2 regions of the Paenibacillus sp. A14 genome follow, and region 2 is predicted to be linked to the other one. Evidence: a T-box and tRNA genes for the amino acid it is inferred to sense, from the RefSeq annotation. Region 2 holds a T-box; the other holds one or more tRNA genes.
What was found. A T-box is a leader RNA that pairs with one kind of tRNA and senses whether it is charged. The one in region 2 lies ahead of V4U88_RS25595 (valine--tRNA ligase), so its partner is inferred to be a tRNA-Val.

Region 1: it encodes a tRNA-Val, which carries the amino acid that the T-box ahead of V4U88_RS25595 (valine--tRNA ligase) is inferred to sense. The anticodon was not compared.

What each region holds. Positions count from the first base shown of each region.
Region 1 covers NZ_JBAGJD010000001.1:690,743-702,665, forward strand. The annotation lists gene gndA (NADP-dependent phosphogluconate dehydrogenase) at 41-1,450, opposite strand; gene V4U88_RS03375 (hypothetical protein) at 1,611-2,207, opposite strand; gene V4U88_RS03380 (YktB family protein) at 2,497-3,120, shown strand; gene V4U88_RS03385 (MFS transporter) at 3,148-4,416, opposite strand; gene V4U88_RS03390 (aminotransferase class I/II-fold pyridoxal phosphate-dependent enzyme) at 4,600-6,075, shown strand; gene V4U88_RS03395 (DUF1292 domain-containing protein) at 6,152-6,475, opposite strand; gene V4U88_RS03400 (copper amine oxidase) at 6,591-7,148, opposite strand; gene V4U88_RS03405 (MBL fold metallo-hydrolase) at 7,319-8,053, shown strand; gene V4U88_RS03410 (DUF3892 domain-containing protein) at 8,129-8,368, opposite strand; gene V4U88_RS03415 (GNAT family N-acetyltransferase) at 8,441-8,887, opposite strand; gene V4U88_RS03420 (hypothetical protein) at 9,142-9,384, opposite strand; tRNA gene V4U88_RS03425 (tRNA-Val) at 9,523-9,595, shown strand; partial or broken gene V4U88_RS03430 (ATP-binding protein) at 9,664-9,786, shown strand; gene V4U88_RS03435 (hypothetical protein) at 9,830-9,964, opposite strand; gene V4U88_RS03440 (hypothetical protein) at 10,115-10,414, shown strand; gene V4U88_RS03445 (hypothetical protein) at 11,118-11,285, opposite strand.
Region 2 covers NZ_JBAGJD010000019.1:23,529-35,451, forward strand. The annotation lists gene V4U88_RS25590 (bifunctional folylpolyglutamate synthase/dihydrofolate synthase) at 1-1,363, opposite strand, end outside; gene V4U88_RS25595 (valine--tRNA ligase) at 1,485-4,160, opposite strand; T-box leader at 4,258-4,526, opposite strand; gene V4U88_RS25600 (LysM peptidoglycan-binding domain-containing protein) at 4,985-6,322, opposite strand; gene V4U88_RS25605 (RluA family pseudouridine synthase) at 6,452-7,396, opposite strand; gene hemL (glutamate-1-semialdehyde 2,1-aminomutase) at 7,393-8,694, opposite strand; gene hemB (porphobilinogen synthase) at 8,726-9,730, opposite strand; gene cobA (uroporphyrinogen-III C-methyltransferase) at 9,753-11,306, opposite strand; gene hemC (hydroxymethylbilane synthase) at 11,312-11,923, opposite strand, start outside.

The sequences.
Region 1 (11,923 bases), on a different contig from region 2:
GGCGCTGATTTGTACTTAGTTCTCTGTTATGCGGCGTTTCTTAGAACCATTGGTGATGGAAGACGCCTTCCTTGTCCACTCGTTTGAACGTGTGGGCACCGAAGTAGTCGCGCTGCGCTTGCAGCAGGTTGGCCGGGAGGCGCTCCGTCCGGTAGCTGTCGTAGTAGGACAATGCGCTGGCAAAGCCCGGTACCGGAATGCCGTTCTCCACGGCGACGGATACGACTTTGCGCCATGCGTCCTGGTAGCTTTCCACCACGTTTTTGAAGTAGGAATCCAGCAGCAAATTTTTGAGGGCCGGATCGCGGTCGTAAGCTTCCTTGATATTGTGCAGGAATTGCGAGCGGATAATGCAGCCGCCGCGGAAAATCATCGCGATATTGCCGTATTTCAGATCCCAGCCGTATTCGTCGGAAGCGGCGCGCATTTGCGCGAAGCCTTGGGCATAGGAAACGATTTTGCTGGCGAACAGCGCTTTGCGCACATTCTCGATAAATTCCGCTTTGTCGCCGCTGAACGGCTTCTTGGCCGGACCGTTAAGCACTTTGCTTGCCGCTACCCGCTCTTCCTTCATCGCGGACAGGAAGCGGGAGAAGACGGACTCCGTGATCATGGACAAAGGTACGCCGAGATCGAGCGCGCTTTGGCTTGTCCATTTGCCGGTGCCTTTTTGTCCGGCTGCGTCGAGAATCACATCAACCATCGGCTTGCCGGTTTCTTCGTCATACTGCGAGAAAATGTCGGCCGTAATCTCGATCAGATAGCTGTCGAGCTCGCCTTTGTTCCATTCCGAGAAGATTTCATGCAATTCCTTGGCATCCACGCCAAGAACATCCTTGAGCAAGTGATAAGCTTCGCCGATCAATTGCATGTCGCCGTACTCGATGCCGTTATGGACCATTTTGACATAGTGTCCTGCACCGTCCGGCCCGATATATGTACAGCAAGGATCGCCGTTCACTTTTGCGGAAATCGCCGTCAAGATCGGCTCTACAAGCTTATAGGCGCTTTCCTGTCCGCCAGGCATGATCGCCGGCCCTTTCAAGGCGCCTTCCTCACCGCCGGACACCCCGGTTCCGATGAAGCGGAAGCCCTTGGCTTCAAGCTCTTTGCTGCGGCGCTGCGTATCCGGGAAGAAGGCGTTGCCTCCGTCGATAATGATGTCGCCTTGATCCAGATAAGGAAGCAGGCTCTCAATGGTAGCGTCGGTTGCGGAACCGGCTTGTACCATGATCAAAATTTTGCGAGGCGTTTCCAGGGACTGCACAAATTCCTCGACCGAGAACGTGCCGACCAGGTTCTTCCCTTTGCCTTCGTTCTCCAGGAGGTCATGCGTCTTTTGCGGGGAACGGTTAAATACCGAAACGGTAAAGCCCCTGCTTTCAATATTGAGGGCCAGGTTTTTGCCCATAACGGCCAGGCCGATAACGCCAATCTGTTGTTTTGACATGGTCTCCATCCTTTGCACACTATTTTTTTATCAATAATATCATTTTAACTCTTTTGCGTACAGAAGTGAACCCCTTGAGGTCACGCGCCCAGAAAACAACCCCCATCGATCAGGGGGCCGGCAATGAGTTTTTTAATCCTAGTTTACCTTAAACATAGGGCTACCATTCAAGGGAGATCAGTTTGATCCGGAGTTTGCGCAGTCTTTCCTTGCAGGCTTCGGCCAATTCGTCGTCCCCTTTTTGCAGCGCTTCGTACAATCTTTCCAGCTCCCGGTCCAGCTCTTGCTGAAGCGTTTCCAACTGCTGCTCCGCCGATTGGGAGGCGTAAATTTCCGACATCTTCTCCAGATCCAATACCGGGCCCTTCTGATAGATGACGCGGTGCTCCATGCCGTTGATTTCCACTAAGCGAATCACTTCGCCGAACAGGATGTTCTCGATGAAAATTTGACGGTCCTTGAACCGTTTGACCACCGCATGCCCCCGCAGATCGCCGATCAGCTTCTCCAGCCATTCGGCCAGCTTGGCGTCCTTGATCACGTAATCGCCCACGAGCTTGTATCCGTTCGCCAGGCGCTGAAAGCGCAGCTTTGTCAGCTTGCGTCCCGTGCGTACGGAAATGATAAAAATGGATTCATTCTCACTCCAATATAAAGAATATCCGTCTTGGATCAAATCGCGGATCAACTGCTGTATGTGCCGGCGGTCGAATCGGAGTTCCAGGTTGCAGTATTCCACTTCATAGCTTTTGTTCACGGCACTCCCTCCCTTTTTTCACCCCGCTTCCCTTGTCTTGAAGGGCTTCGGCGTCTTCGCTTTCCTCCCACTTTCGGCTTACCCTATCTTATACTTCATCTTATGTAAAAGAACTTGGATTATTGATTATTTTTACCCTTAACGGGCTGTTTCTGACGCAAAAGGGCGCGAGCTTTCCTTCAGCAGGGCCCTCTTGCCGGGCCCGAACTCGGGAATCCGGTCACGGCAAGTATGTTATACTTGGAACATAAGTCAAACAGTTTAGCGTTGTAATGGAGGTCAGAAGACGATGAGTTTTAACGGTTTTACCGAACAGGATTTCGATGCGTTGACCGTACCGGGGCTCGAGCCCCGAATGGAGGCCATTATCGGCCATATTCGCCCCAAACTGGAGGTTTTGGGAGCTTCGCTCGCACCTTACCTGTCCGCTTTGTGCGGGGAGGAAATGCACCCTCATGTGGCCAAGCATGCCCGGCGCAAGGTCAATCCGCCGATCGATACCTGGGTTGCATGGGCCGACAGCAAGCGCGGTTATAAGGCGTTGCCCCACTTTGAGGTCGGGATGTTCTCCACCCATTTATTTATCATCTTTGCGGTAATCTACGAGAGTCCGAATAAGTCGGTTTTCGCCGACTACATGATGAACCATGCCGACGAATTGAAAGCCGCCGTCCCCGGCCCGTTCTACTGGTCGATGGACCATATGAATCCGAACGGAATACCGCATCGTGAGACCGGTGTTTCCGAGCTCCGGAGCATGGGCGAGAAGCTGAAATCGGTCAAAAAAGCGGAAATCATGTGCGGCCTTCGCCTTGACCGCCAGGAACCGGTTCTTCGGGACGGGGACAGGCTCACCGCGAAAATCGAAGAAACGTTCCGGGCCCTGCTTCCGCTGTACAAGGCTTCTTTTTAAAGCGTACAGGCGTCCCTTGCCTGCTTCTCAACGGATTTGGTTTCCGGGGGGAGCGGGCTTTTTGCGCGACAGATGCAAGTGAAGAAAGAACAGCAGCGCCATCGAGACGGCACTGGCGACAAAGGGAGCCGGCGCTCCCCAGCCGTCCCACATCTTCCCCGATACGACCGGACCCATGGCCATGCCGAACCCCTGAATGGTCAGAAAAAGTCCCCAAACGGTGCCTTTTTCCCCTTTCGGCAAAATTCGTGAAATCATCGTATCCCACGTTGGCAAAATGCAGGCGTAACTCAACCCGATCACCATGACGAGCGCCCAGACAGCCGGTAGATTTCGCGTAAAAGCGAACAATCCGACCGCAACGGCGGAGAGCGAAAAGCCGATATTCAAAAAGAGAGCGGTGCCGTACTTGTCGACCAATTTGCCGACGGGAATCAGTCCGAGTACGGTAATTCCTCCTCCCGCAATCAGCATCAGGCTGAATGCCTCCGGTGAGAGATTCAGCTCCGTCCGTACGAACAGGGTGATCACGGGAGTCAGCAGGCCAATGGCAAAAGACTGCAAAAACAGCGCCGGGTAAAGAAGCGGGCTGACCTTCAGATTCGTGCGGATCTGCCGGTGCGTCTGCTTGATATTTTCCCAAAGCCCCCCCTTCCACAACGAAGCCTTGTCATCGATCCCGGCCGTTGAGGCCGATTTCGACTTCCCGCTATTATTCCCCGGCAAGAGCAGGGAAACGAGGATGACAATACCGATGCAGCCGAGCAGGATCCAGAAAACGAGTGTATACGACACTCCGACAAGGAAATTGATAATGACCGGTCCCAGCCCGGTTCCGCCCAAACTCGAAATCTGAATGACGCCCATGGCGGTCGCGAAATTTTTGCTCTCCTCCGTGACGGAGGTAATTCCCATCAGCACACAGGGCCAAAGCGGTGCCGTGCCGACCCCCAGCAGGGCGCAACCCAGCACGATGAATCCCATCGTCTTCATCACCGTAATAAGGAAGACACCGCCAAACGTGATGCAAAGTCCGATCGTCATCGTCATCCGAAAGCCGATCCGTTCGATCAGCCAGCCCGCCGGGCTGCGAAACAGATTGTCCCCAATATATTGGCACGAAAAAGACAATCCGATGGCAAACGCGCTCAGCTTCAACACATCTCCTATGTAAACGGGAAGTATTGAGACGATTAAGGCCCCCTTTACGAATTCAACCAAAAACATAATAATCCACAGGCAGATAAAGGTGGGGGTAAGCAGTTTTCGGGATACAAGTTTGGTAGCTAGTTCCATAATCTACCTCTCCTTTCTGTCGGCCTTACTTTTTAATCGATGTTATCCAGTCTATCCTTTTTCGCAAGCAACTTAACCTGTGCAATACATTGCCAACCCTTGGCCGCAAACTTCGCTTGCATTCCGGTCCCAGTTTGCTATACTCAACCTTGTTAAAATTTTACGAAAGGCAGGGACGGCCCTATGGATCACCAAAAAACGCCGCTATTCTCCGCACTTAAGAAGCATGCGGCCGCCAACCCCGTTCAATTTCACATTCCCGGGCATAAAAAAGGGCTCGGAACCGATAAAGAATTCCGCGAATTTATTGGCGATAATGCCCTGTCCATCGACTTGATCAACATCGCTCCGCTGGACGATCTTCACCAGCCGACGGGGGTGATCGAGGAGGCTCAGAAACTGGCCGCCGACGCGTTCGGCGCGGACTATACCTTTTTCTCGGTACAAGGCACCAGCGGAGCCATTATGACAATGGTAATGTCCGTTTGTTCTCCCGGTGATAAAATTATCGTTCCGCGAAATGTTCACAAATCGGTGATGTCCGCGATTATCTTTGCCGGGGCCAAACCGGTGTTTGTATCCCCCGCACAGGACGCAAACCTCGGGATCGACCACGGGATTACCTCTTCCTCCGTGCGGCGGGCTCTTCAGCGACATCCGGATGCGAAAGCCGTCCTGGTCATTAACCCGACCTATTTCGGCGTTTGCGCCCATCTCAAGGAAATCGTCGATCTGGCGCACAGCTACAATGTGCCCGTGCTTGTGGATGAAGCGCACGGGGTTCACATTCATTTCCATGAGGACCTTCCGATGTCGGCCATGCAGGCCGGAGCGGACATGGCGGCCACGAGCGTGCATAAGCTCGGCGGTTCCATGACGCAAAGCTCCGTGCTCAACATCAATATCAAAAACAGTCTCGTGAACCCGCAGCGCGTCCAGACGATCATCAGCATGCTGACGACGACTTCGACCTCTTACCTGCTGCTGGCTTCGCTCGATACCGCCCGCAGAAATCTTGCCCTGAACGGGCGCGAGATGGTCCAGCAGTCGCTGGAGATGGCCCACTACCTTCGCCGGGAAATCAACGAAATCCCCGGGCTGTACAGTTTCGGCAAGGAGATTCTCGGCAGCGAGGCGGCGTACGATCTGGATCCGACCAAAGTGACGATTCATGTACGCCATTTGGGGATTACCGGCTATGAAACGGAGAACTGGCTCCGCGAGCATTATAATGTGGAAGTGGAGCTCAGCGACATGTACAACATTCTCTGTATCATTACCCCCGGCGACACAAAGGAATCGATCGAAACCTTGCTGACGGCCTTGCGCCGCTTGTCCGAGTGCTATTACAAGGAAAACAACGCGAACGAATTGATCGTCAAAATCCCGGAAATTCCGCAGCTCTCCTTGATTCCAAGGGATGCGTTCTACGCGGATACGGAGGTCATTCCGTTCCGGGAGTCGGCGGGACGCATCATCGCCGAGTTCATCTACGTTTACCCGCCGGGGATTCCGATTCTGCTGCCGGGCGAAGTCATCTCGCAGAGCAATATCGACTATATCGTCGATCATGTGGAAGTCGGTTTGCCCGTAAAGGGACCCGAAGACCGGTATATTAACGAGGTCAAGGTGATCGTCGAGGCCGATCCGATTTTCTGATGCTTGACGACGAAAGGGCTGTCCCAAAAGCGTACTCGCTTGGGACAGCCCTATTTATGATCGAACGATTAAGCTTCTAGGCTTCATCCTGTTGGGAGACCAGCTCGTTATAAGCTTCCTCCACTTTGCGCCACTCGTCCTCGTCCTCGATATTGTAAAGCACCATCTCCTCGTTCTCTTCTTCCATGCGCAGGATGATGCCGTCGGCTTCCGGATTATTCCGTTCCAACAAAAGGGCATATAATTTGTCGCCGACGTCAAACGTCTCGACAAGTACCATTTCTACGTCATTGCCATGCTCGTCCGTCAGCGTCAATACGAACTCTTCATGCTCATGGTCATGATCATGGTCGTGTCCGCAGCCGCAAGCTTCACCGTGTTCGTGCTTGTGATCGCTCATTGAAATACCTCGCTTCGGTTAATTTGATGGGTTGCCAAAACCTGTCGGTTTCCCTCGTATCGTATCATTTTAGAGGGGGCAGGTCAATTTTGGAAAAGACCGCGGCCTCCCCCGGTTATTTCTCGGCGGTGACTGTCTTCTCCGAAACCAGCGTATAGTCGCCTCCGACAGGCTTCATATAGAAGCCTATGATATATTTCCCTTCGGATTTGAAATCATACGTATAATCATTTGTTCGGAACCAGAAATTATCCCTTTGTTCCTTAATTTCGTCGGACTGAATCACTTTGGAGTCGCCGTCGGGCGCCGTGATGGAAATACGAACCGAGGAAATATCCGTCCGTAAATCGTCGATTTGAGCGAACACATTGAACTTGAGCTTACCGGTCTTCTTAATATTGATATTTCCGATCGCCGTATCCCCCGTAAACAAAAACATATGGACATTCGGTTTATAGTATTTGACCGTTTTCGTTGCGTCATCATATTCGACAAGGCCTTCCAATTCACGAACCGGGACATAGGTTTTTCCTTCGACTATATAGCCTCCGTCTGTGACCTCTTGTCCGTTCAGAAGCAACTTCACCTTTTGAGTGGCCGAATCGGCAAATAACATCGAACCTCCCATCAGGGAGAAAGCAACGACCAGTATAGCAACTCTTCTCCATTTCATCTAAATAACCCTCCATTACATTCATGTTGATGTACATTTATACTCCGTGGCTAGCCTCAAGTTGCGGTTATCGGCCGAAAGAATCCGTTTTTTTGACGGACCCGCCCTTTCGTTAGGATTCGAAATCGTGTACATTAATGGAAGCAGCTTAAAATCAAGGAGGGGTAACATTGCCACTGCAGCTTCAAATGCTGGGTACGGGCGGCGCATTCGCCAAGAAGTACTACAACAACAACGCCCTTTTGTACGCGGAAGATTACACACTGCTGATTGATTGCGGAATTACGGCCCCGCTTTCCCTGCATCAACTGGACAAGTCCCTGGATGAAATCGACGGGATTTTGATCACTCACATCCATGGGGACCATGTTGGCGGGCTGGAAGAATTCGCGTTTCGCATGAAATTTATATGGGGCCGCAAGCCCGTTTTGTATATCGCCGACAAGCTCGTTCACCCGCTCTGGGAACATACGTTGAAGGGAGGCCTTACCCAGGAAGGCATCGCTTCGCTGGAGGATGCATTCGAGGTGAAGGTGCTGTCGGAAGGTACCCCGTACAGCCTCTCTCCCGGCCTGACCGTCGAGTTGATTCAAACGCCGCACATCCCAGGCAAAGACAGCTACTCCCTTTATATCAACGGTGAAATTTTCTACAGCGCGGATATGATCTTTCAAAGGGGTCTGTTAACCCGTCTGATCGAGGAAAGAAACTGCCGCAAAATTTTGCATGAGGTTCAGCTTCAAGGCCCCGGCCAAGTACATACCGAGCTTGGACAGCTCCTGTCCCTTCCGGCGGAAATCCGCCGAAATATTATGCTGATGCATTACGGGGACGAAATGGAAAACTTTATCGGACAGACCGAAGAAATGGAGTTTTTGCGTCAGCATCAAATTTACACATTGTAAGTAACAAACGAAACAGCAGCCCGTCCGGATAAGCGCCGGCCGGGCTGCTGTTTCGTTTGTCGCCAAAAAGCGGGATTACTCAAAATGGGGCAGCGCGTCCAAATTGTTGGTCGGATCGCCGTCCGCATCGCTGCGGATGTACATCTCTCCGTCTCTGCCCTTAAACAGGTTGGCTCCGGCGATCGCCCCGGCCTGTACCTCCCGCTTGGCCTGCTCGTAATCCAAAACACGGCCGCTCGAGGTCTTAAAGGCGGTCAAATCTCCGTCGCCGTTTTTTTGCACCGCAATAAACCTTTCCCTTGTATCCATAGCCATCTGCCCTCACATCTCCTCTGCACTAGTTTGGGTGATGGGTATAGCATGTCCCGTTTCCCGCGGGTTATGAAGCTACTTGAGCGTTTTGACCATGCGCACATGCGGAATCCCCGCGTCATCGAACGGTTCTGTGGAAATCGTGTCGTAGCCGAGCTTGCGGTAAAAGCCCTCAGCCTGGCATTGCGCATCCAATACCGATTGCGAAAAGGCAAGTTCTCTCGCCAGTTCCTCCAAGGCGATAAGCAGAATCTTTCCGACCCCGTGGGAGCGGAACGCTTTGCGCACGGCGATCCGCTGCATTTTGGCCGAATTGTCCTTATAGTACGTCAATCTCCCGGTTGCCGCGTAGGTCCCGTCCACTTCCACGAGAACATGGTGCACATCCGGGCTAAGCTTGTCGAATTCATCGATTTCCAGGTCGAGCGGGACATTTTGTTCCTGGACGAACACTTCCTTGCGAATTTCAAGACAATGCTCCAATTGCTCCTGCGTCTCCACATGTATAATCACTGCAGCCATTTTCATGCCTCCCCTAGATGGTGTTACATCAATAAACATTGAACTGCAACATTATACAAAAAAAACCGTTTTCGTGTATAGTTGGTTGCAGAAGCGATTTATTTGGGAGAGGAGTCGATCCGGCTATGGCTATGGGCATTACGATCGCGGCGGCCGTACTCATCGCGGTTTTGTTGATTGCCTCCATGTTTTACGTCACCAAAAAAGGCTACTCCCGGAAATGGGACGAGGAGTAACCGAAACGGGACTTATTCCTAGGGGTGGATCATCGTCTCCGTGGAATAGACATCTTCCTCTACGGTCGGCGAATAGACGTTGTCGGTGACGAAGGGTCCGAACCACCAAGGTGAAGCGGCCGCCTGTCTGCCCAGTGTGGCCTGGCTCGGAGCCAACATGCACCCGCCGATCAAAGCCATGAGCGCTAAAGCGGCGGTTATTCCCAGGAAAGCGCTGCGAACGGCGCGCTGCGGGAAGCCCAAAAGTTTGTGTTTGAACATAAGGTCCTGCCCCCTTCGTATAAAAGTGTCCTTTTTCTATTTTCCATTGTTGCCCGGATCACCGCCCCTATACCGAAAAAAAGAATTGACATCCCCTTATGTGCATGCTAATATAAATTTTGTCTTCACTATAATTTTGATCTGTTAGCTCAGCTGGGAGAGCACCATCTTGACAGGGTGGGGGTCAGTGGTTCGAGCCCACTACAGATCATCTCCGGGAAGCCTTGTGTATCAAGGCTTCTTTTATTTTTGTCTTGCGATTAGGAAGGGGTCAAAACCTATATTGGGGACACCAAGCTTACGTCCGCTCTGGTGGACCGCCTGGTGCACCATGCTCATATTCTTTCTTTCGCAGGTGAAAGCTTCCGGCTCAAGCAGGCCATGGAACGAATCCCACAGTAACATTTTTGCTGGCAAGTGACCTCGGCACTTTTCGCAGCAAAACTCAGCATTTCATTTTGCTTGGTGAAACCCCTAGTTGACTTCCATCTCCATTAACCCCCATCTGTCGTTTTTGAGAATCTTTCTTTTCTTTTTGCATAGCTTCTTCCACCATCCCTGGGAACACTTTAGAAGCCATTTATGCCGTCGTACAAATGTTCTCATCTTTTATAAGCCTGAGTTGTTTATCCATTACTCTCTTACCTCCTCAACTCGAATTGATTGGAAAATTTTACAGGAAATTAACGTATAAAATACATTAATAACTAAATACTGGATTAAAATATAAATGCAGCCATTTAGTGTGGAACTTTCAGATGAAAACGGACAGATCGATACAGAAATTCAAAAAATAGATATAGTTGCTCCTAAAAGAGATGGTTCTTTTACGATTCAAGATACCTATAACGGAGAGCCAGTAACGCCATGGAGATATGGTGATTGGTGGAACGCCAGCACCAAAATTGAAAGATATACTGTCACTGCTGTAACGGCCTTAATTTTTTCAATAGCTACTGCAGCAGCGCCAGGAGCTGCTATCGTAAATAGGTACAATAGGGGCAATAGCTACTACGATAGTAACAGATGAAATTCCGTTATTATACTACAAACGGAGGTACGCAGAAAAAAAATCCGCGGTTGCTACAACTTTAATTGTTGGGTCTAAATGGGAAACTATTTTTTATAGCGATTCAAGCCGTACCAAAGAATTAGAACGTACCACAGCTACAGTATTTTTAGACGGATATGAGGCTGATTAAGTGAAATTTTGGTTTACTTTTTTTAAATACTTTCTTGGATCATTTTTTTTCTACGGTTTAGTATTAATTGCATTCAATATTTTAATACAACAGAAAACATTGAATGAAATTGATTATATTCTAAACTTATTTATTGTTACTCTATTTAGTGCAATAGTTGGATTTTCTAAGGCTAGAAAGTAAATATCGATTTATTTTTATTCATCTCCCCTGAGTGGCTGCGAGTCAGCACCATTCGTTTTACGTTTGGTGCTGACTAAAAATTATTACGAACATTCATTACCTGCATCCTTAATGCTAAATTTGAACATTTCAAAAATATGCACTTCATATCCGTATAGGGGCTAACCATTCATTCTCTTCATAGGAACCCATTTCATATATAAGGGTGTTCTTCCCGCATGACGGACATTTCTTGGCTTTTTCAATTTCAGAAGCAAGCTTTAATTGGTTGTCACACCATATTTTCGCCATGCGTTCAGTAATACGGACTTTGCGGGCGTAGGCGGCATGATCGATCGGCGTATATGCTCACTTCCTATCACCTTCTCCTAAAGCAACGTTGATTTCTTTTATCGCTGCATTACTGTTGCTTGTAACCAAACCAGGATCTTCGCCATATTCATCAATCAGTCTGATGTTTATTTTTGCTTTTTCTAATGAATTACGTAGGCTAACCTTATCGTCATGAGCTGCCAAATACATAGAGCGTGCTTTCTCAGCTTCTCGGTTAGATGCATGACTAATTTGGTATACCGCAACTTAATAACATTTAGTGCATGAGTTGTTATTGACGCGAATCCTGTTTTCTGAGACTCATCAATATATCCGTTTATCATGAGTAGAGTCTTTTGTTCTTCCGACAACTGCTCTTCTTTCATCCTTTTACTCCCCCCTTAAAACAGCGTTAATTGCTCTAATTCATGCTCGACAGCAACACCTATTGAAAACTTTTCGTTCAACCACTCGTTAAACATCCGCTGTTCCGATTTATTCTTCCAAACCCAATCCATCCATTGCACATACCTCGGCGATCCTTCGGGAGGCTTAGTCTGCCACCAATGCCCTCTATTGTTAAGTTGATATTCTCTCTCCATGCAATCAACAACAATCCTCGATAGATCCTTTTCGAATGTACCTATATGGTATGGATTTTTGCCGCTCTTTTTCTTCGTGATGCAGTTATACAACTTACGTCATGCGGTTTAAAATAGGATTTAACTACTTGGTATGCGATTAATTCCACATCAACGAGTTTTCTCTGTATTACTAGCAACCTTTTATCCGCATTAGACCAATCCATCTTATTCACCCTCTAAGCAATTTGTATTCCCACA
Region 2 (11,923 bases):
CAGAATCGGTTTGATGCAAAAGGGTTGCCCGCACATCCGAGATCATATACAGCGTCCCGGTGACCACCCCAAGATCCTCCGGTTCCGTCCGTGACGCCAAAAGCGCAAGCGCCTTTTTCCAATCACGCTCCACAACGATTTCCAGACCGGGTTTCGCCACTGAATCCTTCAGCTCCAGTACCAGATCATACAGCGCGCCCGCATCCAGTTTTCGACGGAAATCGGGCTCGGTCAGTATAAGCGTATCCACTATAGGTAATATATGCTCCAGGTAGGCACGATGATGCTTATTCGCCAACATCCCCATCATCAAAATCAACCGGCGGTAGCGAAACGTCTCCTTCAGGCTTTTTGCCAACGACTCCGCCCCTTCGGGGTTATGGGCCCCGTCAAGCACGATGTGCGGATTCACGGACACTCGCTCCAGCCTTCCCGCCCACGCCGTCTTCCGGAAGCCGTGAAGAACATCCCCGTCCTCCAACACGAAGGCCATGTACTGCCGCAATATTTCGAGAACCATCATCACGCCGGCCGCGTTCTTGCATTGATGCTCTCCCAGCATGGAGAGATTCAACCGGAAGTCGCGAAACGGTCCGCGAAAATGCATTTCCTGCCCTTGATCACCCAATTGGGACCGCTCATAGAAAAACTGCTCGCCAAGCAAGTAAAGTGTGCTTTTTTGCCTGGCTGCCGTCTCTTTTAATACATCGATGGCCTCGGGCTGCTCGACACAGCTGACCACCGGAACACCGGGCTTGATAATTCCCGCTTTCTCCCTGGCGATCTGCTCGATGGTGTCACCGAGAATATCCGTATGATCATAACCTATATTCGTGATTAAAGAAACGATAGGCGTCACAATATTGGTAACATCCATCCTTCCCCCAAGGCCCGTCTCCCATACTACCACATCCGGATAGCATTCCTCGGCAAAATAAAGGATGGCGATGGCCGTGCTGACCTCGAACATCGTTGGAGAACCCAGCTCGCTATCGGCGATATCCCGCACCAAGGGCAGCACCCGATTGCTGAGCGACAGCAGCGTCTCCTCGGGAATATCCTGTGCATTATACTGAAACCGGTTCGTAAATTTGGTAATATACGGCGAGGTAAATGTCCCTACGCTATAACCGCATTCCAGCAATGTGCGGGTTAAAAAGGCACAGGAAGATCCCTTCCCGTTCGTCCCCGCCACATGAATAAATTTCAAACGCCGGTGCGGATTCCCAAGCCGCTCCATCAGCTTATGAATCCGGTCAAGCCCCGGACGTATTCCAAATGGAATCAAACCGTTGATCCAATCGACGGCCTCGCCATAGCTTCGCAGCGCTCCGCCGTTCTCTTCTTCTACTTGAACCCCCATTGCATTCACCTTCATATTTTTGATGGAATGAACCTGCATTAAAACAGCAGACAGTAAGCATCCGGCTGCGCCTCTCCCGATGCCGGGAATAACTACAGCCGGATTGGTTGCATCCTTTAGCCTAAGCCTTCAATTCGCTGATCCGCGCAAGAACCTTATCCCGCTTCTCGGCATAATCCGCCATCTTGGCCTTTTCTTCCTCGATGACTTTGGCCGGGGCTTTGGAAACGAATCCTTCGTTACCCAGCTTCTTCTCCACGCGCTCGACTTCTTTATTCAGGTGGTCCAGTTCTTTTTCCAGCCGGGCGATTTCCTGGCTGATGTCGATGAGCCCCGAAAGTGGAAGGTAAAGTTCGGCTCCGGTAACCACCGCGGTCATCGCTTTGTCCGGAACCGCCGCCTCGATCGACAGATCCAATCGGGAAGTGTTGCAGAAACGGCTGATGTAATGGGCGTTCCGGTTGACGATTTCAAGCAACTCCGCATTCGCCGGTTTAACGAGCAGTTCGATTTTCTTGCTCATCGGCACATTCACTTCCGCCCGAATATTCCGGACGGCCCGGATCATATCAACCAACAGGTTCATTTCCTGAACGGCGTCCGGCGCTTCCAGCGCAGCATCATATTTAGGCCATTCCGCCAACGTAATCGTTTCGCCATGATGCGGCAGGTGCTGCCATATTTCCTCGGAAATAAACGGCATGAACGGATGAATCAACCGCAGCGTGCGATCCAGCACGTAGGCCAGAACCGATTGGGTCTTCCGCTTCGCGGCGGCGTCTTCTCCGTACAGGGACAACTTGGCGAACTCGATGTACCAGTCGCAAAGATCATCCCAAATAAAGTTGTACAACTGGCGTCCGGTTTCCCCGAACTCATAAGCGTCGATCAATCGGGTAACTTCCCGCGCAGTTTCGTTAAAGCGATGCAGAATCCAACGATCCGCCGTGGTCAACTCTCCGCTGATGTCGATATCCTCAAATTTGACGCCCTCCATGTTCATCAATGCAAAGCGGGAAGCGTTCCAGATCTTGTTCGCAAAGTTGCGCGCCTGTTCTACGCGTTCCCAATGGAAGCGAAGATCCTGCCCCGGGGTGCTGCTCGTGGACAGCATATAGCGCATGGCGTCCGCCCCGTATTTTTCGATGACTTCGAGCGGGTCAACCCCGTTGCCGGCCGATTTAGACATCTTTTTGCCTTCGCTATCACGAACGAGTCCCGTAAGCAGTACGTCGCTAAACGGCTTTTTGCCCGTGAACTCCATTGAGGTAAAAATCATGCGGGCAACCCAGAAGTAAATGATATCGTACCCGGTAACAAGAACGTTGGTGGGGAAGAACTTCTTGAAGTCTTCACTTTCCGTATCCGGCCAGCCCAAAGTGGAGAACGGCCATAAAGCCGAACTGAACCATGTGTCCAGCACGTCTTCATCCTGCTTCAAATCGTCACGGCCCAGTTTAGCCTTCGCTTCGGCTTCATCACGGGCAACAACCATCTCCCCGGTTTCCTCGGAATACCAGGCCGGAATGCGGTGGCCCCACCACAGTTGGCGAGAGATACACCAATCCCTAACATTCTCGATCCAGTACATATAGATTTTTTCAAACCGGTCGGGAACAAACTGAACGCCTTGACTGGCCTTCTGTTCCGCAATCGCCGCCTCGGCAAGTGGTTTCATTTTTACAAACCATTGCGTCGACAGATAGGGTTCAATAACTACCCCGGTTCTCTCGCTGTGTCCAACCTGATGGACATGGTCTTCGATCCGGATCAATACGCCAAGTTCTTGAAGGTCCTTCACAATTTGCTTGCGGCATTCGCTGCGATCCAAGCCTTGATACTTCCCGGCTTCCCCGTTCATTTTTCCGCTCTCGTCCATAACGATGACCTGCGGCAAATCATGACGCATCCCGACTTCAAAGTCGTTCGGATCATGGGCCGGGGTGATTTTAACGGCGCCGCTGCCGAATTCCTTGTCGACATACTCATCCGCGATAATCGGAATTTCCCGTCCTATGATTGGGAGAATCAACATTTTGCCAATCATGTCTTTATAGCGCTCGTCTTCAGGATGAACGGCTACCGCCGTATCGCCAAGCATCGTTTCCGGACGAGTCGTGGCCACGGTGATCGAACCGCTTCCGTCTTTAAGCGGATACTTCAAGTGATAGAGGTGCCCGTTGACCTCCTTGTATTCCACCTCAATATCGGAGAGGGCGGTGCGTGCGGCCGGGTCCCAGTTAATAATATATTTGCCTCGGTAAATCAGGCCTTTTTCATACAATTTTACAAATACTTCGCGGACGGCCTTGGAAAGCCCCTCGTCCAGAGTGAACCGCTCGCGGGAATAATCCAAAGAGAAGCCCATTTTCGCCCATTGCTCATGGATCGTCTCGGCATAAGTATCCTTCCATTCCCAGACCTTCTCCAGGAATTTTTCGCGTCCTAAATCATAACGAGATACGCCTTGTTCTCTAAGCTTCTGCTCCACTTTCGTCTGCGTGGCGATCCCGGCATGGTCCGTACCCGGAAGCCACAGGGTGTTGTACCCCTGCATCCGTTTCGTCCGGATCAGGATATCCTGAATGGTTGTACCCAGCGCATGACCCATATGGAGCATACCGGTTACGTTTGGCGGCGGAATGACGACCGAATACGGCTCGGCATCCGGTTTCAGATCCGCTTTGAAAAAACCTTTCTCAATCCAATAGCGGTACCATTTCTGCTCCGCCGCTTTCGGGTCGTAGGTCGTCGGCATTTCCGCCGACAAGGGTTGCTGTTCTTGCTTTTCTGTCATTTGTACCTGACCTCCATTACATTTGAAATGACTTTGGCACAATTTAAGTTTGAGGTTCTGTGATGATGGGCCAAGAAAACACAAAAAGCCCCTCGTCTCAAAGGACGAAAGGCTTTACTTTCGCGGTACCACCTTTGTTTCGCAGGCAAAGCAACCACATGGCCATTTCCCGTAATGTTTCGCTATGCTTGCGACACTCATGCAGATAACGGCTGCGGCCGGCCCGGTCTAGCATATCAGAACGATATGGATCAAACGGACGACTCCCGGGCGACTTCGGCCAGCTGTATCCTGCGGAATCTTCCAGCGTATCGATTCCGCTCTCTGAAGGGTTCACTGCCTACTCTTCCCGTTCTTGGTCTTTAATAATGGGTATTGCGGCATTTATCTTTTTCATAATATCTTGATTATGTCCCGGAGTCAACCTGACGATTCAAAAATGGACATTTGTCCTTCTCATGGAGACAGAAGCAGATTCCTAGCCGCCCGGCCGGTGACTTTTATCAGCAGAGTTTGCGTAAGTTAGGCGATTTGTCCACTTAAAGACCAGTAACGGGAAAACCTCACGTTAATTTACCACTTTTGTCCATTGAGTCCAAATTAGCTGGAAAAGCTCCAGCTATTTCGCGATCCCAGTCGCCAATTATTCGATTTCAGATGAATTAGCGGGAGGTTCTCCAGATAATTCACCTCTGCTGCCACAAAGGCACCCAATTAACGGGAGTAACTCCCGTTAAATGCATCACGGACTCCGGAGTTTCTTAAACAACAAAAAAAGCCGCACAAATTCACTGTGCAGCTTTCAATAGTCCGCGTCTCATGGATTAGGGAATATACAGCACCTGTCCCTCATTCAGATGCTGTTCGCTCAGGCGGTTGTACAACTGAAGTTCCCGCGTGCTGAGCTGATAACGCTCCGCGATCTCATCCAATGTCTCTTCACGCTGGACGATTACCAGCTTGACCTTACGGAAAGGCGTCTGTTCCTCAGTATTGCCGATAAACAGACTTTTCCACCGCACTTCCTCGCCATCCCCCGAATCCTGGGCCGCAGCCTGGACGTTCTCTTCCTCCGAAGCCTCGTAGACAGGTTCGGCATCCGTCCGTTGAGTGGATAGCAGCTTGCTGATCCCAAAGTGGTCGTCATGCTGCCCTCCGTCGTTCTTTTTGCTGCCGAGGGCGATTTTCAATTCCTTTTTCTCCTCGGCGGGCTCCGGTGGGATCTGATTCTTTTCTTCCAAAATCTCCGTCCCGATATGCTCCAACGGTTCCGATTCGGCCAAGACGGGAACCTCATTCTCGACTTGAGTCGGTTCAGAACCAAGGGCGTCCTCAGTATGGTCCCGTTCCTTCTGGAGTTGGACTGTTTCGGCGGCGGTTTCGGAAAGGAAATGGTCTTGCTCCCTATGCGCCTCGCCCGGGTCCAGAGCTCTCTCAAGCAAGCCCTCGTCCAGCTCTTCCTTCACTCCGCCCGCAGCCTCGGCCGACGGTTCCCGCGAACCGGGGGGCGCCTCCGTCCATTCCGCCTCCTTGTCCTCCAGAACGGACTGGGCAAACAGCGGCGAATCCACATTGTTCCACGTCAGAACCTGCGGCTGCTCGTCCGCATCTTCCGAACCGGGCTCGGCCTCCTGTTCCCAAGTGCGAAAATTCTCCGCGTAAGTCGGCCGGACATTCCCGGTATGAAATTCCCGCCCCCACGGGTTGGAACGATCCAAGTCCGCATCGCCGCGTACCTCAGGGGCAGGTTCATGGGAAGTTACAAACTCCCGGTCCTTCCACTCTTCCGGCTCCTCCGTCAACGAAGAGGTTTCGATCCCCTGAAGCGATAGAACCCCCGTAATGTTCAAGCTTCGGGCACTTAGCAGGTCTACATCGAAATTTTCGATTTCGACCGCAATATCCTCCAGCCTTCCGACCCGGCTTAGCGGAATCGTAATCTCAACCGGGATCCAATGTTCCAATTCATGCGTACCGCCTTCCCCCCGATACAGTCCCGACAACAGCAGATGGCCGCGGAGGGAAGCATACTCTTCTCCCGGAACGACCTGGATTCTTGGAAAAAGCTCGATTTCCTCCAATTCGTCGATACCGGTCACCTGTTCCGACAAATGGACGCGTTCATAAATATCAAACCTTAAACCGTAGGATGAATCCGTCAAATAGGTTGCCTCCTTTCAGCATAACCAGACCTGATTGGGGTCCGCTCTAATGAAGGGCCCCATCATCGCTCGTTTTTATCTATATGCTTGAAAATAGAGTGCATGCCTGATTTTTAACGGAATTCCGGCTCAATTCCGGCCTTTGGCCGTGCTTGTCTTATGATGGTCCCCGCCTTGCTGCAATTGTTCTAGCAACCGGTTCCAGCCATCCGGCCAGGGGTCGTCCACACAGATCCGTTCCCCAGTCAATGGATGGGGAAAGGCCAGGCTCTCGCCGTGCAGCGCTTGATGCGGAAAAAGAGCAGAACCGCCGCCGTAAAGGGTATCTCCGATCAACGGATGACCCGCATGGCTCATATGAACGCGGATTTGATGGGTTCGCCCCGTATCCAGCGTCAGCCGCACCAGGCTGGCCTTCGGATACGTTTCGACCAGCTCCACTCGCGTCAGCGCGTCCTTGCCCGACGGGGATACCCGCCGCCGGGAGGGGTGGTGGCGATCCCGGCCGATCGGCTCGCGAATGACCCGGAGGGTCGGGGAGACCTGCCCCTCCACCAGCGCCGTGTAAACCCGGCCGATCTCCTTCCGCGCCATGGACGCGTCCAGCTTCAGCTGCGCCATGGCGTTCTTGGCGTAGAGCACCGGGCCGGATGTGTACTCGTCCAGCCGGTGGATATGCCCGGGGGCGACCGGCTCGCCCCGCTGCGCGAACACCGCCGCCACGAGGTTCGCCAGCGTAGGCGGCGAACCGGCCCCGTCCGGATGCACCTTCAGCCCGGCCGGTTTATGCACGACGAGGCAAAAGTCGTCCTCGTACAAAATCCGGACCGGCCGCTCCACGGGGGCATACTGGGACACCCGCGGCGGAAACAAGCGCAGGCGCAGGCGATCCCCGGCCAGCTTGATCTCGTCGGCCGCATCCAGCTCCCGGAGCAGCTTGGCCGGGAACCCCAGCTCCCGCGAAAGCCAAAGGAGGGCCGCTTCATAGCGGCCCCCCGGCTCCAGAGGTTTCAGCTTCCCCGGCATCAGTTCGTACCATTCGCCCCGCCGGGTTCCCGAAACCGGCGCGCTCACAGCTTATGCAGCGCACGGCGGTGCGCTTCGATCGTCGCATCGATGTCCGCCTCGGTGTGAACCCCGGATACGAACATCCCCTCGAACTGCGAAGGCGCAATATTGATGCCTTCCTCGATCATCGCGGCAAAATACCGCCGGAACATATCAAGGTCGCTGCTCTTCGCCGTATCGTAATTAATGACCTCCGCATCCGTAAAGAATGGGCATACCATCGAGCCGACCCGGTTAATCCGGCAAGGAATCCCCTTCTCCTTGGCGTTGGCGATAAATCCTGCCTCGAGCCGGGCCGACAAGGCCTCCAGCCGGTCATACACTTCCGCTGTCAGCAACGAGAGGGTCGTAAAGCCCGCCGTCATGGCCAGCGGGTTGCCGCTCAAGGTCCCTGCCTGATAAATCGGGCCGACCGGAGCGATTTGCTCCATGATCTCGCGTTTGCCGCCGTAGGCACCGACCGGCAATCCGCCGCCGATCACTTTGCCCAGGCAGGTCAAATCCGGCGTAACGCCAAAGCGCCCTTGGGCGCAGTGTTTATCGACCCGGAACCCGGTCATGACCTCGTCAAAGATCAACAGGCTGCCATGCTCCGTCGTCAGCTTCCGCAGGCCCTCCAGAAATCCGGGCTGCGGCGGCACGACGCCCATGTTGCCCGCCACCGGCTCTACGATCACGCCGGCGATTTCGCCGCCGAAGCGCTGAAACGCCAGCTCGACGGAAGCCAAATCGTTATACGGTACCGCAATCGTATTGGACGCCACGCCTTCCGGCACACCGGGACTGTCGGGCAATCCGAGTGTGGCTACACCGGAGCCGGCCTTGATGAGCAGGCTGTCCGCGTGGCCGTGGTAGGACCCTTCGAATTTCATAATCTTGTTTCTTCCCGTATAGCCGCGGGCCAGACGGATCGCGCTCATCGTCGCTTCCGTCCCGGAACTGACCATCCGCACGATATCGATCGACGGGACCCGCTCGGCCACCAACTTGGCCATCTCCGTTTCAAGCAGCGTCGGGGCGCCAAAACTCGTGCCCTTGGCCGTAGCTTCTTGCAGGGCCTGCACAACGTCCGGATGGGCATGTCCCATAATCAGCGGTCCCCAGGATCCGACATAGTCGATAAATTCGTTGCCGTCGATATCATAAATGCGCGAACCGGCTCCACGCTCTACATATACCGGGGTCAGACCGACGGATTTAAAAGCGCGAACCGGACTGTTCACGCCGCCCGGCATCACCGTTTTTGCTTCCTCAAACGCCTGGCGGGACCGCGTTTCGCTGCGCCGCCCGATCTTTTCACTCATGAGAACCTCTCCTCACCCGTTAATATTAGTTCTATTTACCCTCGCGCAGCCAGCGGGCAGCGTCTTTGGCGAAATAGGTGATGATGATATCCGCACCGGCCCGCTTCATGCCGAGCAGCATCTCCGTAACGATGGCCCGCTCATTGATCCAGCCCCGTTCGGAAGCCGCTTTGACCATGGAATACTCCCCGCTCACATTATAAGCTACGAGCGGCAGATCGAATTGGTCCCGGAGCAGGCGCAGCACGTCCATAAAGGCAAGCGCCGGCTTCACCATCAGCATGTCCGCTCCCTCCAGCACGTCCGATTCCGCCTCTCTGAGCGCTTCGCGCGCGTTGGCCGGGTCCATCTGGTACGTCTTGCGGTCGCCGAACTGCGGTGCCGAATCCGCAGCTTCGCGGAATGGCCCGTAGAACGCGGACGCGTATTTCACCGAATAGGACATGATCGGAATATGGCTGAAGCCCGCCTCGTCCAGCCCCGCGCGAATCGCTTGCACAAAGCCGTCCATCATATTGGAGGGCGCGATGATATCCGCTCCGGCTTTGGCCTGAGAGACCGCGGTACGAACCAGCAGGTCCAGCGACTCGTCGTTCAGCACATCCCCGCAGAGATGGCCGTCGCGCTCAAAAGTATGTACCATTCCGCAGTGGCCATGATCGGTAAACTCGCACAGGCAGGTATCGGCCACGACCAGCAGATCCGGATACAGCGCCTTGATTTTGCGCGTAGCCTGCTGAACGATGCCTTCCTCATTGAACGCGGAGGAACCTACGCTGTCCTTCGTTTCCGGAATGCCGAACAACAGGACCGCCGGGATGCCGAGGTCAACGATTTCCTTTACTTCCTCGTCAAGCGTGTCCAGCGAAAAATGATAAACGCCCGGCATCGAGGAAATCTCGTTCTTGATTCCGCTGCCGTGGGCCACAAATATCGGTTGAATGAAATCATCCACCGTCAAAACCGTCTCGCGCACCATGCCGCGAATGGCGGCGGATTGCCGCAGCCGGCGGTGTCTTACAATCGGAAAACTCATGAAACAATCCTCCCTTAAAGAATCAATTCAGCTTTCGGCGGCCGCCGCCCTGCTTCCAGCCGAGAAGAGCGGCCACCAGGCTCGAAATCGTCGCTTCTTCGGCGAGAATCTCTACGCGAAGTCCCGCCTCCTCGGCTGTCTTCGCCGTCACGGGGCCGATGCAGGCGATGGCCGCGCCTTCCAGCGCGGACGCCGGGTCCTCAATCCCCATGCGCTTCAGAGCGCCGAGCAAATTCGTCACCGTCGATGAACTGGTGAAGGTGACGGCATGAATCTTGCCTTCTTTCAGCATTTTAAGCAACTCTTCGTCCTCATCCGAGGCCGGAACGGTGGCATACATCACCGCCTCCGTGACGTCGAGGCCGTGGTCGCGAAGCGCTGCGGGCAGCCAGGAGCGCGCCAAGTCGCCGCGCGGGAGCAGCACCTTTTGTCCGGGCTTCAGCGCCGTATCGAACGCCTCAAGCAGTCCTTCGGCCTGATAGCGTCCCGGCAGTTCTTCCGCCGCGATCCCGTAGCGTCTCAACGCTTCTTTCGTCGCGGGACCAACCGCCGCGATCCGGGCGTTATGCAAGGCTCTGATATCTTTACCCATTCTCTCCAAGTGATGAAAGAAAAACTCCACGCCGTTTACGCTGGTAAAAAAAGCCCAGTCATATTCCGGCAAGCGCTCCAACGCCTGCTCCGCAGCAGCCAGCGGCTCGCCCGAAGGCATTTCGAAGTCGATGACCGGAAATTCGTAGGGCTCGCCGCCAAGGTCCTCGATCTGCCGAACCAGTTCGCTCGCCTGGGAGCGGGAACGGGTCACCAGAATACGCGTGCCGAACAGCGGCAAGGACTCCGCCCACATCAACTGCTCCCGCTGGTTCACGACCTCGCCGACCACGATGACGGCCGGCGGCTTGAAGTCGGCCTCCATTACCTTCTGCTCGATATCCGCGAGCGTGCCGGTCAGCGTCTCCTGTTCGGCGCGGGTTCCCCAGCGCACGAGAGCGACCGGGGTCTCGGGCGGCCGGCCGTGCTTCATCAACTGCCGGCTGATGTAGCCGATTTTGGCCACGCCCATCATAAATACCAGCGTTCCCGTCGCGTTCGTCACTTTTTCCCAATGAATGGACAAATCCAGCTTATCCGGGCTCTCATGCCCGGTAATGATCGATAGCGACGAGGCCATATCCCGGTGCGTTACCGGGATGCCGGCGTAGGCCGGCACCGAAATTGCCGCGGTGATTCCAGGCACGATTTCGTAAGGAATTCCGTGCTTGCGCAGCAGCTCGGCTTCCTCCCCGACGCGTCCGAAAATGGTCGGATCCCCGCCTTTCAGGCGCACTACCGTTTTGCCCGTCAAGGCCAGGTCGACCAATAGCTGGTTGATATCCTCCTGCTTCATTGTGTGTCGGTCCGTCCGTTTGCCCACATAGATTTTCTCCGCACCGCGCTTCGCCTTGCCGAGCAAGCTGGGATTCGCTAACCGGTCGTAGACGATCACATCGCCCTTCGCCAGGCAATCCAGCCCCTTCACGGTAATCAGCCTGGCATCCCCAGGCCCTGCGCCAACCAGATATACTCTCCCCGTCATCTCCATCACTCCCTGGCTGCCGCCAAAATTTCGTCCGCTCCTTCGGAAATGAGCTTTTCCGCCACAGCTTCCCCCAACAGAGCCGGGTCATTCCCCGCCATTGTTTCTTTCAGGATAACGCGCCCGTCCGGCGCCCCTACCATCCCGGTCAAAACGATTTCACGGGCAAGCTCTTCATATCCCGAGCCCTGTTCGTTTTTGCCCAAAACCGCAAATGCGCCGACCGGGACCTGACAGCTTCCTCCCAAAACCCCGAGAAACCTGCGTTCGGCGGCCACCGTCAGCGCGGTCTCCGGGTCATTGATCAAGGCCAGCAGTTCCCGGACCTCCTTGTCGTTCTCCCGGCATTCGATCCCGAGTGCTCCTTGGCCGACCGCGGGGAGGCATACGTCCGTCGGAAGATAGGCGGTGATTTTATCCTCCCAGCCCATCCGGAACAGGCCGGCTGCCGCCAAAATAATCGCATCAAAGCCTTCCGTCTCCAGCTTTCGCAGCCGGGAATCGATATTGCCGCGAATCGGCTCCAGTACGAGATCCGGCCGATAGGCACTAAGCTGGCTGGATCTTCTCAGACTGCTAGTGCCCACCTTCGCTCCCTGCGGCAATTCGTCGAGCGT